3 regions of the Arthrobacter sp. PGP41 genome follow, and region 1 is predicted to be linked to each of the others. Evidence: predicted binding sites of a transcription regulator. Region 1 holds the regulator's gene; each other region holds the start of a gene.

What was found. The regulator HrcA, encoded in region 1, represses chaperone genes, less so after heat shock. The targets are predictions, from matches to a motif close to TTNGCACTCGNNNNNNNCGAGTGCNAA.
Region 2: C3B78_RS15885 (Hsp20/alpha crystallin family protein) is a predicted target of HrcA. The motif match lies at 1,946-1,972, and genes of this name have one in related genera.
Region 3: C3B78_RS13745 (FmdB family zinc ribbon protein) is a predicted target of HrcA. The motif match lies at 1,540-1,566, and genes of this name have one in related genera.

The regions. Positions count from the first base shown of each region.
Region 1 is NZ_CP026514.1:2,305,056-2,312,944, forward strand. It holds gene C3B78_RS10485 (PhoH family protein) at 1-928, opposite strand, end outside; gene C3B78_RS10490 (GerMN domain-containing protein) at 1,286-2,233, shown strand; gene C3B78_RS10495 (16S rRNA (uracil(1498)-N(3))-methyltransferase) at 2,262-3,056, opposite strand; gene dnaJ (molecular chaperone DnaJ) at 3,059-4,186, opposite strand; gene hrcA (heat-inducible transcriptional repressor HrcA) at 4,265-5,278, opposite strand; gene C3B78_RS10510 (DUF3097 domain-containing protein) at 5,455-6,309, shown strand; gene C3B78_RS10515 (DUF4870 domain-containing protein) at 6,460-6,882, shown strand; gene hemW (radical SAM family heme chaperone HemW) at 6,966-7,889, opposite strand, start outside.
Region 2 is NZ_CP026514.1:3,462,976-3,470,864, forward strand. It holds gene C3B78_RS15875 (histidine phosphatase family protein) at 1-285, shown strand, start outside; gene C3B78_RS15880 (NAD(P)H-hydrate dehydratase) at 269-1,207, shown strand; gene C3B78_RS15885 (Hsp20/alpha crystallin family protein) at 1,451-1,873, opposite strand; gene C3B78_RS15895 (S9 family peptidase) at 2,514-4,745, shown strand; gene C3B78_RS15900 (SRPBCC family protein) at 4,763-5,215, opposite strand; gene C3B78_RS15905 (AMP-binding protein) at 5,500-7,889, shown strand, end outside.
Region 3 is NZ_CP026514.1:3,015,678-3,023,566, forward strand. It holds gene galU (UTP--glucose-1-phosphate uridylyltransferase GalU) at 1-746, opposite strand, end outside; gene C3B78_RS13740 (5-formyltetrahydrofolate cyclo-ligase) at 883-1,506, shown strand; gene C3B78_RS13745 (FmdB family zinc ribbon protein) at 1,634-1,906, shown strand; gene C3B78_RS13750 (RcpC/CpaB family pilus assembly protein) at 2,165-2,779, shown strand; gene C3B78_RS13755 (DUF4011 domain-containing protein) at 2,867-6,955, opposite strand; gene guaA (glutamine-hydrolyzing GMP synthase) at 7,086-7,889, opposite strand, start outside.

The DNA of each region.
Region 1 (7,889 bases):
GCAGGATCTCCTCGACGATGCGGAGCCCGGAGCGGGTGCCGAAGGGCAGGTCAACCTGGGTGACGTCGCCGGTGACAACCATCTTGGAGCCGAAGCCCAGCCGGGTCAGGAACATCTTCATCTGCTCGGGCGTGGTGTTCTGCGCCTCGTCAAGGATGATGAAGGCGTCATTGAGCGTGCGTCCGCGCATGTAGGCCAGCGGAGCCACTTCGATGGTGCCCGCTGCCATCAGCCGGGGGATGGACTCCGGGTCCATCATGTCGTGCAGGGCGTCGTAGAGCGGGCGCAGGTAGGGATCGATCTTGTCGCTCAGGGTTCCAGGCAGGAATCCCAGCCGCTCCCCTGCTTCAACTGCAGGGCGCGTCAGGATGATCCGGCTGACCTCTTTCTGCTGAAGCGCCTGCACTGCCTTTGCCATGGCCAGGTAAGTTTTCCCTGTTCCGGCCGGACCGATGCCGAAGATCACGGTGTTGTCGTCAATGGCGTCGACGTAGGTCTTCTGGTTCAGCGTCTTGGGGCGGATTGTCCTCCCCCGGCTGGAAAGGATGTCGTGGGTCAGAACATCCACGGGGTTCTGCAGTGACTGGGTCCGCAGGAGCGCCACGAGCTGCTGAAGGACAGCCGGACTGATGACCGTGCCGCGGGCCACCAGGCCGCGGACCTCGTCGAGGAGCCGCATGATGCGGGGCACGTCGCTGGCAGGACCAGTGATGGAGAGTTCATTTCCGCGGACATGGAAATTGACGTGCGGGAACTGTTCCTCGATGAAGCGCAGCGCCTCATCGTGGCTGCCCAGGGACTGGACCATTTGGTCGGAGTTGTCGAAAAGGACAACCTCGGTACGGCTGCCGGGCAGGGAATGGGGAAATTCCCCCGCAGCGCCTTCGCCTGTGTTGAGCCGGCGCTTTCCATTCGCTGATTCAGTCATGGTGACGGCCCGCAGGCCCGTGTTCCCCTCAAAGTCCGAAATAATGTCCACCGCAGGGCCGGCCACCGCATCCGGCGCGCCTTGCCCAAGCGGTCCCTCCATCTTACGCCAGTACGGCGGCAACACCGGATGGGGCAAGCAGCCACGGACCGGCCCAAGGTGATCCTTTGGCGCGGGAGGGTGCGTCATTAGGTATCAACTTCATATCGGCCTCATATCGTTCCCGTTGCAGTTGGCCCCGGGGACCACGGCAGGGCCGTTCTGCCCCCAGCCCTGTGCCATGCTGGAAATCAAGCTTCATTGCTGGAATACCGCCGCCCGGAAGCGGCCCATTCGCGAAAGGACAGGCAACCGAACGTGCCGGAATCTGCTGCGCCCCTGAGGGCAGGACGACGCCGGGGCCGTGCGCGCCCTGCGGTCCTCGCGGTGGTCCTGGCAGTGGGCCCGCTCCTGGCTGGGTGCCTGGCCGAGCCGAATCCTGCACCCACCGGCCTCCTGAACTCCGGACCTGCCGCCACCGGCACCGCGCCATCCACCAGCGCCCCGCTTGAAACCACGCAGTCCTCCAACAAGGCGCCGGTGTACTGGATTGGCCGCACCGGCAGCAACGTATTCCTCTACCGGGAGTTCCGGGACGTGCCGGAGCAGGAAAACCCCGTGACGCGTGCCCTCCGGGCGATGATGAAGGATAAGCCGCTTGACCCGGACTTCTTCACCCCCTGGCAGAATCCCAGCAAGCTGGCCACCTCGATTTCCGGCAAAGACGTTATTACGGTGGACGTGTCCGAGGACGCGTTCAACAGCAACCTCGACGCCGACATGGCGGCCCGTGCCGTCCAGCAGCTTGTCTATACGGCCACGGCCGCTGCGGCCAGCTCCGGACTCATCGATTCCGGGCAGCAGATCCGGGTGCGGATCCTGGTGGATGGGCACACGGACTACGTTGCTTTCGACCACGTCCAGCTGGGTGACCTTATGACGAGGGGCGCGGGCATGGTGGCGCCCGTCTGGATCATCGATCCGCAGGAAAATGTGGAAATTGCCGACGGAAGCGTGAAGATCACTGGCCGCAGCACCCTGGCCGGCAGCAAGCTGCGCTGGCAGATCCAGCGGGCGGAGCAGGATGGCAGCAAGGCACCGTTCCTCACCGGTGAAACAACAGCGTCCGCCCAGCCCGGTCAGGGAGGGGTCTTTACGCTGGCCCTCACGCTGCCTGCCGGCGACTACGAGTTGCGCGTGGCCCAGGCCGGCGCGGACGGGCAGCCGGACCAGAACGAGGACTCGCGGGCTTTCAAAGTCCGCTAGCCTGCACCCTGCAGCGTTAGCGCCCTGCTCAACCCGCAGGTTCGGCACTATGCGCCGCCCAGCGGCCCAGGACGTCGCTGGCAAGCACGACGGCGGCGGGGCCGGCGGTGGATGAGCGCAGCACATGGTGCCCCAGCAGGGCCGTGACGGCACCTTTGCCGCACAGCCGGGTTACTTCCCGAGGACTGATTCCGCCTTCCGGCCCAACGATCAGGAGGACTTCGCGGGGCTCCGTTGAGGTTCCGCCGCGCTGCCATGCTTCCAGCACGGTCCGCAAGGGGCGAACCGCGTCTTCATGCAGGATCACGGCAAGCCCTGCAGCCTCCACGAGGGCGGCCAGCGCGGCGGTGTCGACGGCGGGCCGCACCTCGGGAACCCACGCGCGGCGCGCCTGCTTCGCTGCTGCCGTGACCACGGACTGCCATTTGGCGTGGGCTTTCGCGGCCCGGTCGCCTTTCCACCGGACGATGGACCGTTCGGACTGCCAGGGTATGACGGCGTCAATCCCGAGTTCAGTTGCCGTCTCGATGGCAAGTTCGTCGCGGTCGCCCTTCGCCAGTGCCTGTACCAGCACCAGCCTGGTCCCCGGTTGCGGCTCAACAGCAAGGGAAGCACACTCAACACCCAGCCCGGAGGAGGAGGCCGCAACCACCTTTCCGCTCATACGGGTCCCGGCGCCGTCCACGATGTCAACGGACTCGCCGGGGGCAAGCCGCTTCACTGTGACGGCGTGCCGCGCCTCCGGCCCATCCAGGACAAAGACGTCTCCCGCCACCAGTTGGTCAAGGGAACCGGGAGGGGTGAAAAAGACCGGATTGCTCACCGCTACAGGTTACCGAGCCGGTCCCGGAGCTTGGCGAACATGCCCCCGCTGGCTGCAAGCTTGCCCTCAGTGATCTGCTCGCCGCGCATCTTGGCAAGCTGACGCAGGAGGTCCTCCTGCGCGGCGTCGAGCTTGGCTGGAGTCTCGACTTGGAGGTGCACTTTCAGGTCGCCGCGCCCGTACCCGCGAAGGTGGGTCACGCCAAGTCCGCGAAGTGTGATGATCTCGCCGGACTGGGTGCCGGGCTTGACGTCGATTTCCTGCGGTCCGTCGAACGTTTCCAGGCTCACCTCGGTGCCCAGTGCGGCAGCGGTCATGGGAATGTGCAGGGTTGCGTGGAGGTCGTCGTTATCACGGACATAGGTGGCGTCGTTGTTCACGCGGATCTCGACGTAGAGGTCGCCGGCAGGGCCGCCGGCCGGACCTGCTTCGCCCTGGCCGGAGAGCTGGATGCGGGTTCCGGTGGCTACGCCGGCGGGAACCTTGATGGTCAGCGAACGGCGGCTGCGGACGCGTCCCTGGCCGCTGCATTCATTGCAGGGGTCCTTGATGACGGTGCCGAAGCCCTCGCAGGTACCGCACGGGGCGGCGGTCATGACCTGTCCCAGGATGGAGCGCACGGCCCGCTGGACCTGGCCGCTGCCGCCGCAGATGTCGCAGCGTTCCGGATGGGTTCCCGGCCGGCAGCAGGAACCTTCGCAGGTGGGGCACGTGACGGCCGTGTCCACTTCGAGTTTCTTGTTGACGCCGAAGACAGCGTCGCGGAGTTCGATGCGGACACTGATGAGCGCGTCCTGGCCGCGCCTGACGCGGGAAGCCGGGCCGGTTGTTCCGCCGGCGCCGAAGAACGTGTCGAAAATGTCCTGGAACGCGAATCCCTGGCCCGCGTAGCCGCCTCCGCCGAAGCCGTTGTCCGTGCCGTTCTCGTTGCCGGTGGTGTCGTAGACACGGCGCTTCTGCGGGTCCGACAGAACCTCGTAGGCGTGGGTCACGGCCTTGAAGCGGTCCGACGCGTCTTCACCGGGGTTGACGTCCGGGTGAAGGGTGCGCGCCAGTTTGCGGTAGGCCTTCTTGATCTCTTCTCCCGTGGCCTCCGGTGAGACTCCAAGGACGTCGTAGTGGCTGCTCAAAGTTTGTATCTCTTCCTTGTTGTACTGCCTGCAGTTGGACTGCGGAAAATGCTCTGCATGCCCGGGGACGGGAAAACGTCAGGGTCCCAGGATCCGCGAAAGGTAGCGGGCAACGGCCCTGACTGCGGCCATGGTGGTGGGATAATCCATCCTGGTTGGTCCCAGGACACCAATTTTCGCAACGTGGTCCGGTCCGTACCCTGTGGCAACGACGGAGGCCTCGGCCAGGCCGTCGTAGGGATTCTCGCGGCCGATGCTGACGGCCACCCCGCGATGGTCCTGCGCCATTTCGCTTAGCAGGCGCAGCATGACCACCTGTTCCTCAAGCGCTTCCAGGACCGGTCCGATGCTGAGCGGAAAGTCCACGTTGGACCGCGCAAGGTTGGCGGTGCCCGCCATGACCATGCGGTCCTCCCGGCTGCTCTGGGCCAGGCCCTCGAGGCCGACGGCGAGGGCCTGGGCCGCCTGCCCTTGCCCCGGGCCGGCGGTGGCCACCACTGCCGGCAGGGACTGCGCGAGCTGGCTCAGCGGAGTGCCGGCAAGGGAGCCAAGGAACCGTGCCCTCAGGGTGGCGAGGGCGTCGTCCCCCAGGTCCTGGCCGACGTCGATAACGCGCTGTTCCACTTTGCCGCTGTTCGCGATCAGCACCACCAGCACCTTACGCGGTGCGAGGAGGACGAACTCGATATGGCGGACCAGTGCCCGGCTCAGGTGCGGATACTGGACCACGGCAACCTGGTTGGTCAGCTGCGACAACAGGCGGACCGTGCGGTCAAGGACGTCGTCCAGGTCGTCAGACCCTTCCAGCAGCGACTGGATGGCCCTGCGCTCAGCCTGGGACAGGGGTTTGACGGCCGAGATCTGGTCCACGAAGAGCCGGTAACCCTTGTCAGTGGGGATACGCCCGGCGCTGGTGTGCGGAGCGGTGATCAGGCCCTCTTCCTCCAGGGCGGCCATATCGTTCCTGATCGTTGCGCTGGACACACCGAGATGGTGCCGCTCCACCAGGGCCTTGGAACCCACGGGTTCCCGGGAATGGACGTAGTCCTCCACGATTGCACGCAGCACTTCAAGTTTGCGTGGCTCGCTCATACTCCACCTCCATCCAGGGTTCGGGCGGACGCGCCGCCCGCGCTGTGCCACCTCAAGGGTTAGCACTCGACATGCCTCAGTGCTAACAGTCTATTATGACTCCCGCCGTTGCTAGCATTGGTACCGCTCCGGGCGAAAATCCGGACCTGTGACCGAACGCTAGGCGGAGTGAAACCATGCAGTACCAGAACTGGGGCCCACGCGACTTGTCCGCTCCCGCAAAAACTGAACTGCCCGAGGTTCCCGTTGAACGGGGAATGGTGCTTGAGGATGTCCAGTCCGGCTGGGTGGGCGCCGTGACCCGGGTGGAAAAATCCGGCGGCATGCACGTGGTCGCCCTGGAGGACAGGCGCGGAAAGTCCCGGTCCTTCCGGCTTGGTTTCGGGTTCCTCCTCGAAGGCCAGGCCATTAAGCTCCTGCCCCCGGCCCCGCGGCAGGCCGCCGGTGCCGTTGCCGGACCCGGCCGGACCGCCTCCGGGTCCGTCCGGGTGGCCGGCCACCGGGCACAGGTGGCCAAGGCCAGCCGCATCTGGGTGGAAGGAAAGCACGACGCCGAACTGGTGGAAAAGGTCTGGGGAGACGACCTGCGCGTGGAAGGCATCGTCGTCGAACCCCTGCACGGCATTGATGACCTGGCGGCGGCAGTTGCAGAGTTCAGGCCGGGACCGGGCAGGCGCCTGGGCGTCCTGGTGGACCACCTGGTGCCGGATTCCAAGGAATCCCGCATTGCGGACGCCGTCATGGCCTCGCCGGGTGCTGCGGGGAACGTCCTGATTGTGGGCCACCCTTACGTGGACGTGTGGCAGGCCATCCGGCCCGCCGTCCTGGGCATTGAGCAGTGGCCGGTAGTGCCGCGCGGGCAGGACTGGAAGACCGGGATCCTCGCAGCGTTCGGCTGGCCCCATGCCACAAAGGAAGACATCGGGCTTGGCTGGCAGAAACTGCTCGGCGCCGTCCGCTCGTACGCGGACCTGGAAGCTTCCCTGCTGGGCAGGGTCGAGGAAGTCATCGACTTCCTCACCGTGCCCTGAAGGACGGCTCTGCCCCGGCGTAAGCATTCCGGGCCGGATATGGGGCCGGTACCAAGTATTCTTGGTATTGCGGATCCTGCAACATTGCAGGCCCGGCACACCCAATAAGCTTTCTTAGCCGGCACCATTGCACTTCAGAAGGAACAGACTGTGGCAGAAAACGCACGCGATCACAGGGACAGCCCGGGCGGCCAGGGCCGTTCGGAGTACCACGGCGTTCCCGCGAATGCGCTGCCCCTGACGGCCAGCGAAGACCGGCAATGGGCCACCATGGCGCACTTCGGGGGCATCCTGGGCTGCGTTCCGTCGCTGCTGATCTACCTGATCTTCCGGGACCGCGGCCCCTTCACGGCGCAGGAATCCAAGGAAGCCCTGAACTTCAGCCTCCCGCCCACCATTGCTGCCCTGGTGGCGAACATCCTGGTGGTCTTCGTCCCCGTGATCGGCAACGTCTTCGCCGTTATTGCCACCCTCATCTGGATTGCGCTCACCTGCTTTTCGGTGGCGGCCGGCATCCATGTCAACCGTGGCCAGCCGCACCGCTATCAGTACAACCTGCGCTGGATCAAGTAACCGTCACGAACAACACGGGGTCACTTCCGTCCCAATCCGGCAAGGATATCGGGCGGGAAGTGGCCCCGCGTTGCTTGGTGCGGTCAGGCCGGCAGGACCCGGCGGACCACCGCGTCTGCCAGCAGCCTGCCTTTGAGGGTGAGGACCAGCCTGCCCCTGAAAGCGGCAGCAGGATCCACCAGGCCGTCCGCGATCAGCCCGGCAACCTCATGCCGTCCTTCCGGGCCCAGCGACGACACTTCGAGGCCGGACTGGAGGCGGGCCTCGAGCATCACACGCTCGACGCCCCGGGTCTCCTGGTCCAGGGTTTCCCTGCCGGCCGCCGGTGACACACCCTGCGCGAGGCGTCCGGCGTAGGCCGTGGGGTGTTTGACGTTCCACCACCGCACGCCGCCCACATGCGAGTGGGCGCCGGGCCCGATCCCCCACCAGTCGTCACCGCGCCAGTAAGCGAGGTTGTGGCGGCACGCCTGCTCCGGCGTGCGGGCCCAGTTGCTGACCTCGTACCAGCCCAGGCCTGCTTTGGTGATGAGGTCGTCGGCGAGCTCGTACTTGTCGGCGTGGTCGTCGTCGTCGATCCCTGGAACTTCGCCACGGCGGATCTGGGCGGCGAGCTTGGTGCCCTCCTCGATGATCAGCGCGTAGGCGCTGATGTGGTCCGGCTGATACGACAGCGCCGTCTCCAGGGAGTACCGCCAGTCGTCCAGGGACTCCCCCGGCGTGCCGTAGATGAGGTCCAGGCTCACAGCCAGTCCGGCGTCCCGGGCCCACTGCACAACCTGCGGGACACGGCTGGGGGTGTGGGTCCGGTCAAGCACTTTGAGGACGTGCGGCACTGCAGACTGCATGCCGAAGGAGACTCGGGTGAAGCCGGCTTCCTTCAGGATGGCAAGTGATTCAGGTGTGACGGAGTCCGGGTTCGCCTCCGTGGTGACCTCGGCGCCGTCCTCGATTCCCCACTCTCCTATGGCGCGCCGCAGGATCAGGGCGAGGTCCCCGGCGGGAAG
Region 2 (7,889 bases), 1.2 Mb from region 1:
GTCCTGGCGGAACTGAACAATCTTGGCACCGGGCACCGGGTAATGCTGGTGTGCCACGACGCCGTGATCATGCTCTTCCGGTACGTGCTTGAAGGGCTGAGTGAAGCAGAACTCCTGGACCTGGCGGCCACCACCTCGGTGCTGAACGCCTCCCTGACCCGCTATGTGCGGCCCTCCGGCGCCGGCCCGTGGACGCTCGAAAGCTTTAATGTGGCGGACCACCTGACCGAGCAGGGCGTTGCCGTGACCGAACATGCCGGGGACGCCAGTGTCCACCCGCGGTGAAGCGTCCGGGGCCGGAGCCAGGCAGCCAGCCCTGGTGACGCCGTCGCTCCTGCGCGATTGGCCGCTGCCCGCCGCCGGCGAGGACAAGTACTCCCGCGGATCGGTTTTGGTGATCGGCGGAGCCCGGGCGACCCCCGGTGCCGCACTGCTCTCCGGCGCCGCCGCCCTTCGGGCCGGCGCCGGGAAACTCACCCTGGCCGTCGCGGAATCGGTGGCTGTCCAGCTGGGCGTCGCGCTGCCGGAGTGCGGGGCGGTGGGGCTGCCGGAAACCCCTGGCGGGTCCGTAACGGCCGAGGGCCTGGACCGCATCGCCCCGTACCTGGACGGGGCAGATGCCGTGCTGGTGGGCCCGGGCCTCGATGACCTGGACTTGGCCGAGGAACTGCTCCGGGCCCTGCTCGGGCGGGAGGCCGCCCCAGGGAAAGGGAACGACGGCGGAGGTCCCGCCGTCGTCCTCGATGCCTACGCTTTGGGTGCTTTGGCCAACGTGGAGGACCAGTCCGGTCCGTGGAAGGGGCGCCTGATCCTGACGCCCAATCCCAAGGAGGCTGGGATCCTGCTTGGCCGTGAGCCGGGGGACCTGCCGGCTGATGTTGCCGAGATTGCCGAACGGTACCGGGCGGTGGTGAGCTGCCAGGGCCTGATCGCGAGGCCGCTAGGTGATGCGCCGGAAGAGGCGGAGCTCTGGAAAATCACCACGGGATACGGCGGGCTGGGGACCTCAGGCAGCGGAGATGTGCTGGCCGGTGCCATCGCCGGCCTTCGCGCCCGGGGAACCAGCGAAGCGCAGGCTGCGTGCTGGGGCACGCATCTCCATGCGGCTGCCGCGGACAGGCTTGCCAGCCGGCTGGGACCCCTGGGCTTCCTGGCGCGCGAACTCGCGGACGAGCTGCCCGCGCTGATGCTGGAACTCAACACCTGACCCCTCCGGGTTGAAGGCAACGCGGGGTCACTTACGGTCCATCCGACGTGGTTTTTTGGGCGGTAAGTGACCCCGCGTTGCCTTCTCCGGGCATGAGACGGCCCCCGGCCGAAGCCGGGGGCCGCCATACCGGGAAGTGCGGGTGTAGGCTGCCGGTGCGCTTTAAGCGCTGTGGCGTGCATACTGTGCAATCCGCCCTAAAGGCAGTCAGTAGATCCCCGACTTTCCGATCCTGTGTTGAAACTAGGCGGCAATCTCTTGCTTGGCCCCCTTCGTCTCGATTTCAATCTTGCGCGGCTTGGCCTTTTCGGCGACAGGAATCCGCAGCGTCAGGACACCGGCGTCGTATGAAGCCTTCACGTTGTCGGTGTCCAGGGTGTCCCCGAGGATCAGCTGGCGGCTGAACACGCCGCGCGGCCGCTCGGAGGCGATCAACTCGGTGTCCTTGCCTGCAGGGTCGGGGCGCTCGGCCCGTACCGTCAGGACATTCCGTTCCACATCCAGATCCACAGAATCCAGTGCGACGCCGGGCAGATCAAAGGCGACGACAAATTCCTGGTCCTCCCGCCACGCGTCCATCGGCATCGCTGCCGGGCGCGCCGCCGTGCCGAGGACCTGCTGGGCCAGCCTGTCCAACTCGCGGAACGGATCAGTTCGCATCAACATGGCTTCCCTCCTCGTAAGAGACGGTCCAACACTTTTCGTATCAGCCGATCTGTATTGACTGATATAGATTTTTTAGCACTGGGAGTTCAGGTCTGCAAGGGGTTCCGAGGGGGATTTTCGAAGTTTTTTGCGCCCTGGCGGGACATGGTTGAGGGGCCCTTCGCTGCACGCGAAATGGCCCCTCACATGCTCGGTTGTCAGCTCCGGGTCGGGTCCGGCCGAAGCGGTGCGGGACCTGGGTCCGGCACCGGCAGCGGGCCCGGGGGTTCCGGTGCAGGGAACGGATTGGGAGCCGGCGGACCGGGATGGGTTGGATCTGGCTGGTCCGGGCCTGGTTCCGGCGGAAACGGCTCGGGCTCGTGCACTGGCGGGATGGTCATGTGACGTTCCCCTCTCACGTTTGATGGACGTGCCTTGGCGTGAACAGGATACGCCCGCCGCCTCAAGCCCACTAGGCCGGCGGCCCGCCGGCCCCTCAGCCCGGGACGGCACCCACCGGTCGAAACCAGGCGCGCAACTGGCGCAGCGCACCAGCGACAGCGCGCCCCGCCGTCGGACGCCCTTACTCCCCCGCGGAGGCGGCGATCCCCCGGTAGCGAACGGCCGGATAATTGTCGGCGGGGATCTATATATTGAAGGAATGACCCAGACTCCGCTGCGGGACTCCGCCACCACTGCCGCTCCCACACCGCCGGTTGCCAAGAAGATCCCGTCCGAACGTGTCCACCACGGGGACGTTTTCGTGGACAACTACGAGTGGCTGCGGGACAAGGAATCCGCCGAAGTGGTGGAGCACCTGAAGGCCGAGAACGCGTACCAGGAGGCGGTCACCGCACACCAGGAACCATTGCGCGAGGCCATCTTCCAGGAGATCAAGGGCCGCACCCAGGAAACCGACCTCTCCGTGCCGCACCGCAAGGACGGGTGGTGGTACTTCAGTCGCTCCGTGGAGGGCAAGGAGTACGGCATCCAGTGCCGGGTCCGGGCCGCGGACACCGGGGACAACGTTGCCGACTGGACGCCGCCCGCGGTGCAGCCCGGCGTCGAAATCCCCGGCGAGGAAGTCCTGCTGGACGGCAACGTGGAGGCGGAGGGCAAGCCGTTCTTCTCGGTGGGCGGCTCGGCCGTGACCGTGGACGGGACCCTCTACGCCTATGCCGTGGACAACTCGGGGGATGAGCGCTTCACCCTCCGCATCAAGGACCTCCGCACCGGCGGGCTGTTGCCGGACGTCATCGAGAACGTCTTCTACGGCGTCGCTTTCTCCCCCGACGGCACCCGGATTTTCTACACCGTGGTGGATGACTCGTGGCGCCCGTACCAGGTGAAGGCGCACGTCCTGGGCACGCCTGTTGCCGATGATGTGGTCATCTACCAGGAGGACGACGCCGCCATGTGGCTGGGCTTCGAGCTCTCAGCTGACCGGCGCCACCTCGTGCTGGGCATCGGCTGCTCGGAGTACAGCGAAACCCGCCTGCTCCGCTTTGACGATCCCGCCCAGGAGCTCACCACCGTGATCTCGCGGAACGACCGCGTGCTCTATGAGGCCGAGCCGTTCCTGCTTGCCGGGCCGGACGGCGAAAAAGAGGAGCGCATCCTCCTGACGCACAACCGCGGTGCGGTCAACTCCATGGTCTCCCTGGCGGACCCGGCCGCGCTCGCCAAGCCGCTGGCAGAGCAGGCCTGGGTCACCGTCGTCGAACATTCCGACGACGTCCGCATCAACGGCGCGGGCGTCACCTCCACGCACCTGGTCGTTTCCATCCGCAAGGACACCATCGAGCGCGTGCAGTTCATCGGGCTGGCAGGGCTGGGCACGCCCGCCCAGGAAGAACCCGTGGAGCCGGCCTTCGATGAGGAGCTCTACACCGCGGGCGTGGGCGGGTCCGACTACGAGGCCCCGGTCATCCGGCTGGGCTACACGTCCTACTTCACGCCGTCACGCGTGTACGACTTCGTGCTGCCCACGCCGGAGCAGCCCGCGGGTGAGCTGCTGCTGCGCAAGGAAAGCCCGGTCCTGGGCGGCTACGACGGCAGCGACTACGTCGCCACCCGGGAATGGGCAGACGCCGCGGACGGCACCAGGATTCCGCTCTCCGTACTGCGGCACAAGGCCGTGAAGCAGGATTCGACGGCGGCTGGCCTGGTGTATGGGTACGGCTCCTATGAGCTGAGCATGGATCCTGGCTTCGGGATCGCGCGGCTGTCGCTGCTGGACCGCGGCGTGGTGTTCGTGATCGCCCACATCCGCGGCGGCGGGGAGCTGGGCCGGCACTGGTACGAGGACGGCAAGAAACTCACCAAGAAGAACACGTTCACCGACTTCATCGACGCCACAGACTGGCTGGCCGGTTCCGGCTGGGTGGATCCTGCCCGGATCGCCGCCCTGGGCGGTTCGGCCGGCGGCCTGCTGATGGGGGCCGTGGCGAACATGGCGCCGGAAAAGTATGCAGTGATCGTGGCGCAGGTGCCGTTCGTGGACCCGCTGACCAGCATCCTCGATCCCGAGCTGCCGCTGTCCGCCCTGGAGTGGGAGGAGTGGGGCAACCCCATCACCGATCCCGCGGCCTACGCCTACATGAAGTCATACTCCCCCTACGAGAACGTCAGGGAGGCGGCGTATCCCAAGATCGCCGCCGTCACGTCCTTCAACGACACCCGCGTCCTGTACGTGGAACCGGCCAAATGGGTGCAGGAACTGCGGAACAAGACCACCGGCGCCGAGCCGATTGTCATGAAGATCGAGATGGACGGCGGGCACGGCGGTGCGTCCGGCCGCTATGTGCAGTGGCGCGAACGGGCCTGGGACTATGCCTTCATCGCCGATTCCCTCGCCGCCACCGAGCTGCTGCCCGGCGCCGGGCTGAAGTAGGACGAAAGCGACGCAGCTCAGGACTGTGGATGCTCCGCCAGCCACTCGGCCAGCGTTTCGAGATTGGCGCGGACCGTCCGCCCCTGGGCCCGTTCCACCAGCGGGTCGGCCAGCTTGCCAAAGATGCCGCCCAGGCCGGACGCGGCTTCGATCCGCTCGGTAACGCGGGTGCCGCCGTCGGCTGGTTCGAGCGTGATGATAATGGTGAAGTCCAGTTTGCCCTCGACGGAACGGGACACCATGCGCCGGGGCGGATCAAACTCGGTGATTTCGGCGGTCCAGTCGAACTGCCGCCCCATGACCTTGCTGGTTCCGCGGCCACGGGAACCCACGCCCAGCGGGCCGTCACCGATCTGCTCGGAGGCGAGGACCGAGGAATCATAGACGGCGATGTTTTCGAATTTCGACAGGAAGTCAAAGACCTCCTGCGGTGGCCGGGGGATGACGACGGTTTCTTCCACAACAGGCATTGGATTCTCCTTGGACAGGGGCCTGATGCCGGCCCGGCTCGGCCGGCAGGTAGGCACAGCGCCAGCTTGGCCCGACGGCGTGGGGCTGTCAAGGCGTAGCGGAAAGCTCCCCTCATGGTCCGTCCGGCGCTCCGATAATGCCCTTTTTGAGCCCCCGGAACGGCGTTTTTGGAGCATTCAATGGGGGTTCCCGGGGAAGCATGCACGCACCCCTTTTATTTCTCCATCCGCTTTTCTTAACGCTCGATTTTAGTAAGGTAAGGCTGTACTAATAAGATCGTCGGATGACCACGCAGCTTGATTTCGCGCGGGTTTCTTTCGCTGCCGATCTTGCGCGCTACGGAAACCGGCCTGCCATCCTCGCCGACGGGCTGACGCTGACCTACCGGGAGCTCGCCGACCGCGTCGACAGTTTTTCCCGGAAGCTGGGCGCCGAACGGCGCCTTATCGCCCTTGCGGCGTCCAACGACGTCGAATCGCTGGTGGCGTACCTCGCCGCCCTCGCGTCCGGTCACCCGCTGATCCTCCTCCCGGAGGACAAGCCGGCGGCCCTCGAATCCCTCGTGGCGGCCTACGACCCCGACGTTGTGGTCCGCTCCGCGAATGGCGAGTGCGTCCTCGACGAACGCCGGCCCGGTACCCGGCACACCCTGCATCCGGACCTTGCCCTCCTCCTCAGCACGTCCGGCTCCACGGGCTCCCCCAAACTGGTCCGCCTGTCCCACGCCAACCTGCAGGCCAACGCCGAGTCCATCGCAACCTATCTTCGGATCACGCCCGGGGACCGGGCCGCCACCACCTTGCCGATGTCCTACTGCTACGGCCTCTCGGTCATCAACAGCCACCTGCTGCGCGGCGCGGGCCTGGTCCTGACCGGACTGTCAGTGGTGGATCCGTGTTTCTGGGAGCTGTTCCGGCGGGAAGCTGCCACGGCGTTCGCCGGCGTTCCCTACACCTTTGAGCTGCTGGAGCGCGTGGGCTTCGCGGACATGGACCTGCCCAGCCTGCGCTACGTCACCCAGGCCGGCGGCCGGCTCGCCCCGGAATCCGTCCGGCACTACGCGGAGCTGGGCCAACGGCAGGGCTGGGAACTCTTCGTCATGTACGGCCAGACCGAGGCCACAGCCCGGATGGCGTACCTGCCGCCGGACCTTGCCGCCGCCCATCCCGGCGCCATCGGCGTGCCAGTTCCCGGCGGCGACTTCCGGATTGAACCCGTGGCCGGCCTCGAGGACGGCGAACTGGTGTACACCGGGCCCAATGTCATGCTGGGGTATGCCGAGACCCCGGAGGACCTGGCACAGGGCCGCACCGTCACCGAGCTCCGTACCGGCGACCTCGCGGTGAAGAACGCCGCGGGCCTCTACGAGGTGCGCGGGCGGCGCAGCCGGTTCGTCAAGATCGTGGGACTGCGTGTGGACCTGGGCCAGGTGGAACGCCTTCTGGCGGACCTCGGCGTGCACGCTGCCAGCGCGGGAACGGACCAGGGGCTCGTCGTCGCCGTCGAGGGAACCCATGACACCCGGCTGCTGACCAAAGTCCTCGCCCAGGGCCTCGGCCTGCCACGCGCCGCCGTCGAAATCCATGCCGTGGCGGAACTTCCCCGCCTGGCCACCGGCAAAGTGGACTACCCGGCCGTGGCGGCGCTCTCGGAAACTGCCCCGGCCCCGGCCGAACGTGCTCCGCAAGGAGAGCGCGGCAACTCGGCCGGGCCGGACACCGTCCGGCGCATCTACGAGGACACGCTGGAGCAGACGGACATCGCGGACACGGACACGTTCGTCTCGCTCGGCGGCGACTCCCTGTCCTTCGTGGCGGCCTCGGTCCGGCTCGAGCAGGCGCTGGGCCACCTGCCCCCGGACTGGCATGTCACACCGGTCCGCGACCTTGAGCCGCGCCGGCCAGGCCGGCCCGCCCGGACCCGGCTCGCACGGCTCTTTGCCCCCACGGACACCAGCCTGGTCCTCCGGGCCGTGGGAATCTTCCTGATCGCCGGCACGCACATCGGCCTGTTCAACTGGCAGGGCATGGCCCACGTGCTGATTGCCGCGGCCGGGTTCAACTTCGCACGCTTCCAGCTCTCCGGCGAAAGGCTTCCCCGCCTGCGCCGGCAGCTCACCAGCGTGGCCCGGATCGCCGTGCCCAGCATGGTGTTCATCGCCTTCGCCTACCTGGTCACAGACCACTACGGCCTCGTCAACATCGTGCTCCTGAACTCCATGCTGGGAGACGAGCAGATCACCACGCAGTGGCATTTCTGGTTCATCGAGGTGATCGTCTACATCCTGCTGGCCATGACGGCCCTGCTCTCCATCCCGTGGCTGCACCGGGCGGAACGCCGGTTCCCGTTCATTTTCCCGCTCATCATGTTCGGCGGCGGGCTGCTGACACGCTATGAAATCGTGGAGCCGGGTGTGCCTTACACCGTTCCGGCCCTCTGGCTCTTCGCGCTCGGATGGGCGGTGGCCAGGTCCCGCAACCTCGCCCAGCGCTGCACTGTCTCCGCCCTGGCCGTCCTCACGGTTCCGGGGTTCTTCGAGGATGCCAACCGCGACGCCACGGTGATTGCCGGCATCCTGCTGCTTGCCTGGCTGCCCGCCCTCCCCATGCCGCGGGCCCTGGGCCGCGTGACGGTCCTGCTGGCCAGCGCCTCCATGCACATCTACCTCGTCCA
Region 3 (7,889 bases), 710 kb from region 1:
CCTTCGCCGTCACCGGTTGCCAGTTCCTGGAGAGCGTCTGTCAGTTGGATTTCGCCGCCCCGTCCAGGACCGGTGCGCTCGAGGACGCCAAAAACGGCCGGGTGGAGTACGTAACGGCCAATCAGCGCCAGGTTGGAGGGCGCTTCCTCCGGAGTCGGCTTCTCCACGAGGCGGTTGACCCGCACGTATGACTCGCCGTCGATCGGTTCGATGTCAGCGCAGCCGTAGGCGCTGATCTGCGACGGTTCCACTTCGATGAGCGCCACGACGGACCCGCCGGTTTTGGCCTGAACATCAATCATGGTGCCGAGCAGTTCGTCCCGGGCATCGATGAGGTCATCGCCCAGCAGCACGGCGAAGGCTTCATCGCCAACGTGCTGCTTCGCCCGAAGTACGGCATGGCCCAGTCCGTGCGGGTCCCCCTGCCGGACGTAGTGGATGTCGCCCAGGTTGCTTGCCGCCTGGATGGAAGCGAGCTTCTCGGTATCCCCCTTGCCTTCAAGGGTGGACTCAAGTGACGGCACACGGTCGAAGTGGTCTTCCAGCGCCCGCTTGTTCCGCCCGGTGATCATCAGGACATCGTTGAGGCCGACGTGCACGGCTTCCTCAACCACGTACTGGATGGCAGGCTTGTCCACGACGGGAAGCATTTCCTTGGGCATCGCCTTGGTTGCCGGCAGGAACCGGGTGCCAAGTCCGGCGGCAGGAATGACGGCTTTGCGCACTCTCGGATTACTGGTAGTCACCGGACTAATCTAACGTCAGCGTCAAGCATTCAGTAATCAGGGGATGGCGGGCAACGCCCATTACTGACAGACGGAACAGGCAACAACGCGCCGGCCCGGTCACCGGCCGGCGCCGTGCGGCAGCTACGGAGGAAGAATGACGTTCGAGGATACAAAGGCAGCCAAGGACGATATACGCGCTGCCCATCGCCGCCGTCGGGCTTTGCTGACGCTCCAGGAGCGGCAGGATGCCGGGGAAGCCTTGGCGAAGCACGGGGCAGCGTGGGCCGATTCGGTAACCCAGGGGAAGGCAGCGACGGTCTGCGCCTACCTCGGCGTCGGGGCGGAACCGCCCACGCTGCCTCTGATCGCGGCCCTCCACGACGCCGGCCACAAAGTCCTGCTTCCCGTCTGCGAGCCGGGGCGGGAGCTGAAGTGGGTCTTTTGGGCGCCGGGCGTCGACCTGGTGAGGAGCAGGTTTGCCCCCATCCTGGAGCCTGTGGGGGCACGGCATGAAATTGAGGTGGCCGGGGAAGCTGCCGCGCTCTTTATTCCTGCCACCGCAGTTGACCTCGCCGGCAGCAGGGTAGGCCAGGGCGGCGGTTACTACGACAAGTTCCTGGGCCACCTCGAATCAGCCGGGAAGCATATTCCGCTGGCCGCGGTGATCTACGACGGGGAACTGCTGCCCGCGGGCAGGATTCCGGTAGAGGCATTCGATCGGCCCGTGCCCGGCGTCGTGCTTCCCTCCGGGTTCCGGAGCCTGCGGGACACCCCCTGACCGGGGACGTGCCCGCCCGCGAGGATGGTAGAATTAGCACTCAGGCCCTGCGACTGCTAATGGACATCCATCCGGATAATCCTGCGGCCGTCCGGGACCTCTCGTTTGCCCAAGAGGAGGAGCACCAGTGCCAACGTATGCGTACGCCTGCAAGGATTGCGGCCATGCCTTTGACATCGTCCAGTCGTTCTCGGACGGCTCTCTGACGTCCTGCCCCGAATGCCAGGGTACCCTGCGCAAAAAGTTCAACAGCGTGGGCGTCGTCTTCAAGGGTTCCGGCTTCTACCGCACCGACTCACGGGACGCCAAGGGCAGCACGGTTTCTGCCGCTTCCGGGGCGCCGGCAGCAACGCCTGCGGCCGCACCTGCTGCTCCGGCTCCGGCTGCCGCCGCTAGCTGATCCACGTTCCTCCGACCAGGCGGTTGCCTGTCAGCCGGGCCGCGTTGTCCACATAGCGGCAGGCGCACCTGCCGCGGCGGCCGTTGGCGCCTCTAGCGTAGGCACATGCCCGCGCACGGACAGCAACGCCAGGTTATATCAAGCGCCTCGTACAGACCTGGACTCCCCGGGGCCTCACACCGCAGCGGCCCCCACGGCAGGAGCCGCGGCGCCGGCCGCAACGCAAGCCGCCGCCCGCCGGCCCGCTTTGCCTCCTGGCTGGGCCGCAACAGGCGGCTGGCGGCCGCGCTGCTTCTTTGCGCCGCAGCCGCCATCACGGTCCAGCAACTTACGCCGGCGCCGGTCTACACCGTGTCTGCGCTCGCCGCCGCCCGCGACCTTCCCGCAGGCACAGCAATGGCAGCCGCGGACCTCGCCTCTGTCCAGGTACCGCCCGGAATGCTGTCCGACGGGTTCCTCAATCAACCGGGCGAGGCGGCCGGGAAGCAACTTGCGGCCCCGCTGCGCAGGGGGCAGCTGCTCACGGATGCCCAACTGCTCGGTCCGGGGCTACTTGCCGGAACTCCCCCAGGGTCAGCGGCTGTTCCCCTTCGCATGGCGGATCCGTCATCCATCCAGCTCGTCTCACCGGGCCAGCTCGTGAACGTGGTGCTGACGGCAGCCATCGGCTACGACCAGCAGGGGCCGCCGGAGGTCCTGGCTTCAGGGGTTCCGGTGCTGTGGACTTCGGGTCAAGGCGGGCAAGGCGGCCAGTGGCTGGGCACGGCGGAGACGGACGGGCTCATAGTGGTGGCAGCCAACGCAGAACAGGCTGCCCGGCTCGCCGGATCCTCCACCCGGGGGAAACTGTTCTTCGTCCTGGTCGGACCGTAGCCTTGGGGGGCGACAGCGTGGTCGGCGCCGAGCCACGGCGCCAGCCACTTCCGCAGGGGCAGGGCTCTTGCCCCGCTGCTAGCCTCCTCAGCCCCAGTGGGGAGGCTTCTGTTCCTTCAGCCACGAATCGTGGTCGTCGTCTTCGCGGTCGCCCCAGCCCCGGGGTTCGTCTTCGGCTGCCTTGTTTGGCAGGGCGGGAGTGCCAGGCAGCGCGCCCGCGCCCGCCTGGCCGGTGTCCGAAGAGTCGTTCTTCTCGTGGTCCGGGGCCATCGCACCCGCCTCCTTGCTGTCCAGGCCTTCGGCCTCTGCTGGTTCATGGTCCGATGCTGCGTGCCGGGACGCGGCGTCGATTCCGTTGAGCGCCTGGTCCACGTCGTCGTCCAGGAAGGCGATGGATGTGGCTGTCCGCCCGGAGAGTGCGTTCTTTTCGAGGCCCAGGTATCCTGCGATGCGGTCGGCGCAGGCGGACGGATCCGTGAACACCTCGATGGTCCACAGGGGCATGTAGCGCCAGCCAAGGCGCTCCAGCAGTTGCGGGCGCAACCGGCTCCGCTCCCGAACGCTCAGGGCGCGGTACTGTTCGGTGCCATCGGATTCAATCGCCACCGGCCAGGGGAGGTCGGCGTCCTCCTGGCCCATGGTGTTCAGCGGATCCGCGGCGGCCACCACGTCAATGGCGCCGTCATACTGGTGCCACACCCGGGCGCCGCGGGCGCGCAGGCGGTCTCCGAGGTCGGCCACCAGCGGATCGGCTCCAAGGGCCTGCTCGCTGGCCGCGGCCCGCGAGGCCGGAGTTCCGAGGTCCGTGTTTCCCGCAATTTCACGGTCAAGGAGCGCGTACAGGTCCACGGCGCCGTGCGTCAGCCTGGTGTGGTCCAGGTCCTCGGGCCGGAAGCAGGTGAGAACGTGCATCGACCTGCGGGCGCGGGTCATGGCCAGGGCGAACTTCTCCCGGCCGCCCTCGGCGGAGAGTGGCCCGAAGTTGTGCAGTGCGCGCCCGTGCGGTGTGCGGCCAAAGCCGGGCGAGAAGATGACATGGTCGCGCACCAGCCCTTGGGCCCGTTCAAGATCCACAACCCGGAAGGACTCGGGACCGGCTCCGAAGAAGCCCGCCAGGGCCGGGTAGTTGGGCAGTTGGAGCCGGATGGATTCCCCGATCCTGGCCGCATGGCGGAGGCTTGCCGTAACCACGGCCAGCGAGGTACGCGGGCGCAGCCGGGCGTGCTCGAAGACCAGCTGGACCACCCGGTTGACTTCCGCCACCACCGATTCCACGCCCTCGTGGCCCGCACTGGGCAACCCGGTGCCGTCCGGCAGGTACTCCACCAGCAACGACCGGTCCAGTCCCGTGGCGGACTGCCCCTCGGGGAGCCGGCGGAGGCCGCCGTCGTAAAAGTTCTTGCTCAGCTGGAGCACGAGGTCCTCGTCCACCGCCCGGTAGACGAAGTTGAGCCGCCACACCGGAAGTACCCTGGACAAGGCAGCGAAGGCGCTCTCCACCCGCTGGTGCGCCGATTCGCCGGCCGCCAGGCGCTCGACGCCGACGGTGAACGTGCGGGGGCTGGCGATGCGGGAGTCGCCGAAGGCAATGACCTGCCCGGCGCGGGCGATGGACGGCAGCACGGCCTGGAGCGACGTCGCTTCGGCATCCAGGATGACCACCGCGTCAAAGCGCTGCTCCGCCGGCAGCAGGCCGGTCATGAGATAGGGGCTGACGGACCAGACCGGAACCAGCGTGCCGATCAGTTCAGGCGCCTGCGCCGTCAGCGACGGCAGGGACACCCTGCCGTCCTTGAGCAGGCTCCGCAGGAGGTCCGCCTGGCGGGGGTGGGCGGCGATGGCGCTGCGCCACCGCTCGGCGAGGTCCCAGCGGAGGCGGGCGGCGCCGCTGGCAATGTGGGCGTTGTCCGCAAGGCGGTACTCGGCCTCCAGCTTCCGCAGCGCGTCGCCGTCGGACATGGCCAGGTAGTCGTCGCCGCTGATCATGGCTTCAAGGGCGGACTGCCACCAGGCCAGCTCAAGTTCGGCGGCCACGGACCCCGCCGGAACCTCGCGCTCCGCGAGGTCGGCCAGGAGCTCACCGAGCCCGTGCTCGCGCATGTTCTCAACCAGCAGGGTGCGCTCGGGCAGTGTCTTCAGTGTTTCGGTATCAGCCACCAGCCGTTCAAGCCGCTCCATGAGCTCCTCAAACCGGACGGCAGCCAGGGAACCGCCGGCCTCCGTGTGGCGCAGGGCATCACCCAGGCGGGCCAGGTCGCTGTCCAGCGAACGGTACATGGCGTTCATCTCGGCGAGCCCGGACGGAACGGCGGGATGCCGCTGCGTGGTGGCATAGCCTGCCCACAGTGCACGCTGCTCCTGGACCAGCAGCAGGGACGTGTGCAGGTCCGCGATGTGGACCCCGGGCCTGACGTACTCCTTCGCGACCCTGCGCAGCCTTGAGCGCTGCATGGAGGTCATCTCAATGCCGCGCTCCTTGCGCCAGGCCGAGGGCGCCGTGGCGGAAATGAGGTCCGTGACCGGGCGGTCGAAGATGTCCGGCGTGAACTTGTCCAGGCTGCCCCGCACCGCCACAAGCAGCTCAAGCTGCTCGCCCCACTCCGCAAAGGAGGCACCCAGCCTGATTTCCGCGTGCTCGGCAACTGCCTCCATGCGGTCGCGCAGCGCAGGCAGGCTCTTCTCCACCGAGCGGACCAGTTCCTGCGCTTCCTCGGTCTCTTTCCGCGTCAGCAACCGGGCGCCATGCCACGGACTGGTGGTGGAGGCCTTGCTGAAGCTGCCCAGCTCAGCTGCCCGGCGGAGTCTGCCGGCAAGCTCGTCACGGTCCCGGATGCTGTCCAGGACGCTCCGTTTCAGCCGCACAGTGGTGGCCGGGGCAGGGTGGATGGAGGTGAGCTCCGCCAGCGACTGCATGGCTTGGTAAGGCGAGCAGCCCCACCGCTGCCGGACGTTGTGGAGCGAGGCCACATGGTCCATCAGGGCGTGGCGGTGCTCCGTGAGGGTGTTGTGGAGGTTGCCCAGCTGGGGTTCAAGCGACTTTTCGTTGCGGACGATGGCCCGGACCAGCTGGGCCTTCAGCTGCTGGGCCGTGACATTCCCGGATAGCTGGAAGAGGATGGACTCCAGGCCCAGGCCCTCCAGCTGGCCGGATACTTCGTTGAGGCTGGCGCGGCGGTCCCCCACCACCAGGACGGTTTTTCCGGCATCCACCAGCGCACCGATGGTGTTGATGGCGGTCTGGGTCTGGCCAGTGCCCGGCGGGGTGCTGACCACCAGGGAATCGCCGGCACGGGCAGCATCTATGACGTACTGCTGGTCGGTGTCCGCATCCAGCAGAAGCAGTTCGTCCTTGGGGTGCCTGCTGTCCAGGGGAGGGAAGCGTGAGGGATCCGGCTCCATAACGTCCACCACTTCCCCTCCTCCCGCGGTGGCCAGCGCGGAGATGAGCGGGTTGGATTCGTTGATCCACGGGTCATCCAGGTTGCCCGAGAGGTCCGCGAAGGTGGAAACCAGCAGGTTGTGCTGGGCTTCTGCGCCGTGGATGGGCCTGATCAGCGTGCCCAGCCGGTCCAGGACGGGCTGGGGATCGAAGCGGGCCGTGCTGTACGCAAGCCGGGTGACGGCGTTGACGTCAAAGACAATGCCGTGGATGTTCTTCAGGTGCCGCACCAGGGCGGGGTTGATGTGCGCCTGCTCGGTCAGCTGGAGTTCGTAGTCGTCCTCCCCCGGCCGGACGGTCAGGGAAATGGCGGTGAGCATGACCGGCGCCGAGATGCGCTGGGGTTTGCCGCCGACGGCGGACGTCCACACCACGGTGCCTGCGGAGAGATAGCCGGCGTCAATGCCGCGCTCATTGGAAAGCTCGAAAATCTTTGACCGGATGTTCCGCGATGCCCTGGCGGCGACGACGTACTGCTGGCGGTCACGGATCAGGGTGGACAGCCGCGTCTTGCGTCCGGCCATGAGCTGGGCCAGCCCGGACGGGTGGGCATGAGTCAGGTCGATGGAACCTTCGGGAGTCTTGGTGAAGCGCAGCATTGTGTCCGCCCCGGTGACGGGTTTAAGCCCGGACAGCCATTTGCGGAGCTCCTCGGAGCCCTCCGGGTGGCCTTGACCAACTGACACTACTGCCTTCTTTTCTGCGCTTGCACGTGACGTCCTGGACCATACGGGCATAGGTTCGAGAGTAGCCGCTTAGGCGGCGCGACTGAGAGACCGCAACACTGCAAGCCCCGAAATTCCGGAGGATTTCACCCCGGAACACCAGTGGCCGGCCTCCCTTGACGGAGGCCGGCCACTCAGGATGCTACTCCCACTCGATGGTTCCCGGCGGCTTGCTGGTGACGTCGAGCACCACGCGGTTGACGCCCTCAACTTCGTTGGTGATGCGGTTGGAGATCCTCGCCAGCAGTTCGTACGGAAGCCGGGACCAGTCAGCCGTCATGGCATCCTCCGAGGAGACAGGGCGGAGCACAATGGGGTGGCCGTAGGTGCGGCCGTCACCCATGACTCCAACGCTGCGCACATCAGCGAGCAGCACCACCGGCATCTGCCAGACCTCGTTGTCCAGGCCTGCGGCAGTCAACTCGGCGCGGGCGATGGCGTCAGCCTTGCGCAGCAGGTCAAGGCGTTCCTTGGTGACCTCGCCGACGATCCGGATTCCAAGGCCGGGGCCCGGGAAGGGCTGGCGACCCACGATTTCCTGCGGCAGGCCCAGCTGTGCACCCACGGCGCGGACCTCGTCCTTGAAGAGTGCCCGCAGCGGTTCGACGAGCTCGAACTGCAGGTCCTCAGGCAGGCCGCCCACATTGTGGTGGCTCTTGATGTTCGCAGCACCCTCGCCGCCGCCGGATTCGACGACGTCCGGATAGAGGGTGCCCTGGACCAGGAACTTGATCTTCTCGCCGTGGGCGGCTGCCTCGGCGATGATGGCCAGTTCGGCTTCCTCGAACGCGCGGATGAATTCCCGGCCGATGATCTTGCGCTTGGTTTCGGGATCGCTGACGCCGGAAAGCGCGGACAGGAAGCGCTCCTGCTCGTTCGCGACATACAGCTTCACGCCGGTGGCGGCAACGAAGTCGCGCTCCACCTGCTCGGCTTCGCCTTCGCG